One region of the Pseudoalteromonas sp. RWi3 genome, then DNA from elsewhere that is predicted to be linked to it. Evidence: predicted binding sites of a transcription regulator. Region 1 holds the regulator's gene; the other holds the start of a gene.
What was found. The regulator sigma-54, encoded in region 1, starts transcription at its own class of promoters, with help from an activator protein. The targets are predictions, from matches to a motif close to GTTGGCACGNNNNTNGNNT.
Positions count from the first base shown of each region.

Region 2: the regulator sigma-54 is predicted to act here: its motif matches at 1,225-1,243, upstream of ACFI4Z_RS03555 (flagellar basal body rod protein FlgF).

Region 1 covers NZ_JBHNYL010000011.1:39,273-42,694, forward strand. The annotation lists gene lptA (lipopolysaccharide transport periplasmic protein LptA) at 1-327, shown strand, start outside; gene lptB (LPS export ABC transporter ATP-binding protein) at 324-1,049, shown strand; gene ACFI4Z_RS13985 (RNA polymerase factor sigma-54) at 1,118-2,614, shown strand; gene hpf (ribosome hibernation promoting factor) at 2,644-2,931, shown strand; gene ptsN (PTS IIA-like nitrogen regulatory protein PtsN) at 2,936-3,388, shown strand; gene rapZ (RNase adapter RapZ) at 3,409-3,422, shown strand, end outside.
Region 2 covers NZ_JBHNYL010000001.1:820,443-823,864, forward strand. The annotation lists gene flgG (flagellar basal-body rod protein FlgG) at 1-401, opposite strand, end outside; gene ACFI4Z_RS03555 (flagellar basal body rod protein FlgF) at 423-1,187, opposite strand; gene flgE (flagellar hook protein FlgE) at 1,345-2,712, opposite strand; gene ACFI4Z_RS03565 (flagellar hook assembly protein FlgD) at 2,770-3,422, opposite strand, start outside.

The sequences.
Region 1 (3,422 bases):
GTACATAAACGCGACAAGTTAGGTGAGAATAAGCAACTGCTTATTGCAACAGGCAGTCCAGCTTATTTCGAAGAAAAACAAGATGACGGTTCAATCATGAGTGCCAGCGCAAACGAAGTTCGTTACGATGTAGCTGAACGTTACTTAACCCTAATTGGTGATGCCCAGGTTACTCAAGCAGGTCAAAAGATCAATGCTAAAAGCATCTCTTACGACATGGAGCAGCAACTAATTAGTGCGCAAAAAGATGAAAACTCAGATGACCGCGTACATACTATTTTAGTGCCCATCGAAAATAAAAAAGCAAAGTCAAAAGGTCAGCCATGAGTACGTTAAAAGCTGAATTTTTAGCTAAAAGCTATAAAGGCCGCCAAGTTGTAAAGAGTGTGGGTTTAGAAGTAAGTGCAGGAAGCATTGTCGGTTTACTAGGCCCAAATGGTGCAGGTAAAACGACCACTTTTTATATGATTGTTGGTTTAGTACCGAGCGACAAAGGCAAAATAAGCATTGATGATAACGACATTACATTACTGCCTATGCATAGCCGTGCACGATTAGGTATTGGTTATTTACCGCAAGAGTCATCTATTTTTCGTAAATTAACGGTTTATCAAAACTTGATGGCGATATTAGAAACACGAAACGATTTAAATAAGCAAGGCCGAGAACAAGCTCTGGATGGCCTGCTGGATGAATTTAGCATACAACACATTCGCGATAGCCAAGGTATGGCGTTATCAGGTGGTGAACGCCGCCGAGTTGAAATTGCACGCGCATTAGCCGCAAACCCTAAATTTATTTTATTAGATGAGCCTTTTGCTGGTGTTGATCCAATTTCAGTGTTAGATATAAAGAAAATAATTGAACACCTTAAAAACCGAGGCATCGGGGTGTTGATTACAGATCATAATGTACGAGAAACCCTTGATGTTTGTGAAAAAGCCTACATTGTTTCTCATGGTGAGCTAATTGCTTCAGGCACTCCTGAACATGTGCTTGCCGACCAAACAGTACGCGATGTTTATCTGGGTGAGCAATTTAGGCTATAAACCAACGTTCAGCTAACTATCTGCTAAACTTAATTCTGATTACATAATAAAAGGATTGTTAAAGATAAATGAGGCAATCACTCCAGCTGCGCATGGGCCAGCAATTGACAATGACACCTCAGTTACAACAAGCTATTCGTTTGTTGCAACTCAGTACATTGGATCTACAACAAGAAATTCAGGAAGCACTCGACAGTAATCCTTTACTAGAAGTTGAGGAGCATGAATTTAGTGATGAAACTGCAGGCAAAAATGAGCAAAAACAAGACACTGATGAAGTAACAGTCAGTGCATCTGCTGATGAAACACCAAGTGAATACGAACAAGAAAGTAGTGAAGCACTCAGTAAAGAAACTGTCAGCGACGAAATGGCCATGGATGTAACATGGGATGAGTACATGAGCGCTGCGCCTTCTAGCTCATCAGGACCAATGCCTGAAGATGAGTCTATTTACCAAGGTGCTTCCACTGAAACGCTGCATGAATACATTATGTGGCAGCTACAATTAACGCCATTTAGCCCGACCGATGAAGCCATAGCCATTGCTATTGTTGAAGCGATTGATGAATCGGGTATTTTAACATTGAGCTGCGAAGACATTGTTGAAAGTTTAAACAAAGATAATAACGAAGAAGAAATAGAACTTGATGAAGTTCAAGCTGTTTTAAAACGCATCCAATTGTTTGATCCAATAGGGATTGCCGCACGCAGCTTACAAGAGTGTTTATGTATACAACTGAATCAATTCGACCCTGCAACGCCATGGCTTGCAGAGACTAAAATGATTTTAACCGAGCATATCGATCTTTTAGCAAGTCGTGACTATCGCACTTTGATGAAAAAGACTAAGCTTAAAGAAGATGAGCTAAAAGAAGTCATGACACTGATACACAGCTTGAACCCTAAGCCCGCAGATACTATTGTGCGCGAAGAGTCTGAGTATGTTATCCCTGATGTTTCAGTGAAAAAAGTTAAAGGGCGCTGGATGGTGGAATTAAATCCAGAAAGCATGCCTAAAATTAGAGTGAACAGCCAGTATGCCGCCATGTCTCGCTCAGTAAAATCGAGCAGTGACAGTCAGTTTATTCGTTCGCATCTGCAAGAAGCAAAATGGTTTATTAAAAGCTTAGAAAGCCGTAATGAAACATTACTCAAAGTAACTAATTGTATAGTGAAACAGCAGCAAGGTTTTTTTGAACACGGCCCCGAAGCTATGCGCCCGATGGTACTAAATGATGTAGCAGAAATGGTCGAGATGCATGAGTCAACTATCTCACGCGTAACAACTCAAAAGTATATGCATACACCACGTGGTATTTTTGAGTTGAAGTACTTTTTCTCTAGTCACGTAAGCACCGAAAATGGCGGGGAATGCTCTTCTACAGCTATCCGTGCATTGATCAAAAAGCTTATTAGCGCAGAAAACTCAGCGAAACCATTGAGTGATAGTAAAATTGCAGATATATTGGCTGAGCAAGGTATCAAAGTAGCTAGACGCACAATTGCAAAATATCGTGAGTCTCTAGCTATTCCACCGTCAAATCAAAGAAAGAGTTTGATTTAAGGCGTAAAAAACAAAGAAGGAAAATGCTTATGCAAATTAACTTAACTGGTCGCCACGTAGAAATTACCGATTCACTTAGAGACTATGTACACAATAAGTTTGCGAAGCTTGAAAGGCACTTTGATAGTATTAATAATGTACATGTGATTCTTGACGTAGAAAAATTAAGTCAAAAAGCAGAAGCCACAATACATGTTAGCGGTGCTGATTTATTTGCTTCAACTGAACATCAAGATATGTATGCTGCGATTGACGGACTGATTGATAAATTAGACCGCCAAGTAATAAAACACAAAGAGAAGCACGCTCGACACTAATACTATGAAATTAAGTTCACTTACTTCTGAGGACTGCAGTAAAGCTGCGGTCCTTTTTAATAGCAAAAAACGAATTCTAGAATTTATTAGCCAATTGGCTCATGAAAAGCTTCCTCACCTCACACAGCAAGAGATCCTTAACGCATTATTAAATCGGGAAAAGCTTGGTAGCACAGGCATAGGTCGAGGTATTGCTATACCACATGGTCGCATGAGTGGCGCACAATCTCCTCTAGCATTAATCTTAGTGAGTGAAACCCCCATTAACTTTGATGCAATTGATAATCGTCCTGTCGATATTTTTGTAGCACTGATCGTACCTGATGGAGATTGCCAACTTCATTTGAAGACGTTAGCAACAATTGCTGATAAACTTAACGATAAAGAGTTTTGTAAACAACTACGTAGCGCAAAAACAGATCAGGATTTGTATCAAGTTATTGTTGAGCATTCATAAGAAAGTGAAGGAGAGGTTACATGGAATTGATTAT
Region 2 (3,422 bases), on a different contig from region 1:
CCAGCGCCCGCTGTAACAATTCGACCATCTTCATCGGTGGTAAATTGGCCATTACGAGAATAAGCAATATTTCCGTCAGGCTGAAGCACTTCGAAAAACCCAGGGCCTGAGATCATCCAATCCAATGAGTTTTCAGTAGTAAGCATGTTACCTTGAGAAAAGTTCTTTTGGTTTGCGACAACTTTTGCACCAGCACCCAACATTAAGCCAGATGGCATTTCAGTATCTTGCGATGAACGCCCACCAGGTTGGTTTATATTTTGATAAAGTAAATCTTCAAATACTGCGCGGCTTTTTTTGTACCCTATGGTACTGGCATTAGCTAAGTTATTTGAGATCACCGATATATCGGTTTGTTGGGCATCTAAGCCCGTTTTACTGATCCACAATGCAGGATTCATACTAATGTCCTCTCAATTAGGTTAAACAATGCGCAGCAACTGGGTATGACGTTCGTCAATTTCTTCTGCTGTTTTCATTAACTTAAGTTGTAATTCAAATTGGCGTTGATGGCTTATCATATCGACCATTTCATGCACTGGATTCACATTAGACATTTCTAACGTGCCACTCATAACTTTGACGTTTTGCGATATTTCACAAAATCCACATAGGTCATCAACTAATTTATCTTGCTTTGGTCTAAATAGACCGTCATTACCTTTTTCAAGCTGGCTATTATTAGCTTCAATAACTTTTAGACGATCAACCACCTCTAAAAAGTTTGCCGGCGCCCCTTGGGGCCTTACTTGAATTGAGCCATCATCACTAAACTCCACCTTTTCCACTGGCAATGGCAAAATAATGGGACCACCGGCGCCAACTACTTGGCGTCCGTGGCTCGTTACTAACGCACCATCTGGCGTGATATTTAACGTCCCCACTTTAGTGTAGGCTTCATTGCCTGAAGCATCTTGAACGGTTAACCAACCTTTATCACTAAACGCAATATCAAGGTCTCGGCCAGTTTCAACAACGCCGCCCGAAGTCATGTTTGAACCTGGTCGTTCTTGCATAGAAAACACACGTGTAGGGAGGCCTTCACCAAATGCTTGCATTGACCTTGCTTGTGCAAAGTCGGCCTTGAAGCCTGTGGTGTTGGCATTTGCTAAGTTATTTGCTTTGAGCGCAAGGCCCCGCATACTCTGCTTAGCCCCTGACGCTGCAATGTAAACCATCTTATCCATAACATCGACTCGCGATAAAAATCTATATTAAGTATAAATGCAAAATAAGTGCCACAATAATTTGACACCCCCTTTATTAAATCTAAGATACAAAAAAGGCTGCCATAAAGGGCAGCCTCGGTGTCGGATTATTGCAATGCAGTAAAGCGCTAAGCTATTAACGAATCTGCAGGATATTTTGTTGTAGTGTAGAATTAACTTCTAGTGCACGTGAGTTTGCCTGGAAGTTACGCTGAGCACTAATTAGGTCTACTAGTTCATTAGTCAAATTAACATTTGATTGCTCTAGCGCTGATGAATTAATTGAACCTAACGTACCTGAACCTGGCTCACCAGCAATTGGCTCACCTGACGTTAAGCTTTTCTTCCATGCCGTGTCACCCACTTGTGCTAAACCTTGTGAGTTAGAAAAACGAACCATTGCCACTTGGCCTAAGAAAGAAGTGTCACCATTACTGTATGACGCAACAACCTTACCATCTGTACCAATATCAATACCTGCCAAGCGGCCAACTGTCGCACCATCTTGGTCAAGCGCTTTCACTTCAAAGTTACTCGCATACTGGGTAGGGATTTTATTCGCAGTACCCGCTTCATCACGCCAATTTACTTCAACGTCATCAGGGAAACTAGCACCGTTCGTCAATAAATCTGATAAACCCGCTACACCGCCACCGCCGCCAGGGATCGCTATCGGATTGAAAGTTGTATCTGTATTTGGTGTACCATCTGTGTTTAATGGTAAACCGCTGGCATCAAATTGGAAGGTAGAAATTGGTGTATATGGAGGGGCTGTTTCTTCAGCACCCGCTGGGTTAAACACTTTCTCATCGAGTGTTGCATGAACTTGCCACTCATTCTCGTTACCCGTCACTGCAGCATCGGTTTTCACGAAGAAAAACTGCAATACATGCGGCTCACCTAGTGAATCAAATACTGTTGTTGATGTTGAGCTGTTGTATGATGCACTCACCGTAGGGTCAAAAGTCGTAATTGATGGCGCAGTTGAACGCGAATCTAGATTGAATGAGCTGTAAACGTTTGTTGTTGCACGAGGTGAACCTGACGAATCTGGGATCTGTAGTGCAGAAGACGTACTTAAACTTACCGACGTCGTGTCACCCGTTGATTCATTAACAGGAAAACCCTGCAAAAAGTTACCTTTAGCATCAACGATAAAGTTATCTTGGTTTAACTTAAATGCACCCGCACGAGTGTAAGTAAAATCCTGTGCGCCTAAGTCTTCACTCATGGCAAAGTAACCTTCACCTGTAATCGCTAAATCAAGCGAGTTTTGAGTAAACTTAAGTGACCCTTGGTGAAATTGTTGCGCAACCATAGTGGTTTGAACACCATCACCATTTTTTGTTTTACCCGAACTAAATACAGATGATGCATACACATCTGCAAATTCAGCGCGCGACTCTTTAAAACCAGTTGTGTTAACGTTAGCAATATTATTTGCTGTTACGTCCAAATCTTTTTGAGCGGCTGCAATGCCTGTAAGTGCAATATTGAAGCTCATAATTCACCTCTAATTTATGAATGTGTAGCCGGAAGAAGGCTAACTAATAATTAATTTTTACGCGATTTCTGCTACGTCAGTTAGCCTAACCGCACCTTCTTTAGTATTAATAATGATCCCGTTGGCACCATTAACATTTACGCTTTCAATATTTTTGAAAGTTGCAATGGGTAAACTCGTGAAATCCCCTCCCATTTGGCCCTCTGCTTTTACGGTATATTCACCATCGGGTAATTCTTCACCCTCAGAGTTTTTACCATCCCATTCAAAGCGCACGGCACCAGGAGGTTGTGAACCAAATTCAATTGTACGAACTAATTGACCTGAGGAATCTTCAATCCGTAACGTTAAATTGTCTACCGGCTCTTGGGCAACGATAGTGCCTTTAGCATCTCTACCAGCTGCTAAATCTAGCGAATCAGATTCAAGTAATGCTTGCTTGCCTACTAAAGTTGAAGCCTGTAACGCCGAATTAGATGTCATCGATGCTGCAAGTGATTGGAAGTTACTATTAAGGTTTGAAATACCTTCTGCCATAGTAAAATTAGTCATTTGCGCAATCATTTGATCGTTGTCAGCTGGCTTGCTTGGATCTTGAAATGACAGCTGCTGTGTTAACAAGGAAAAGAAATCTTCTTGTGTTAACTCATCACTCTTTTCTTCAGTCGAAACTTGTTTATCTTGCCACTTTAACGAATCTAGATAAGTCG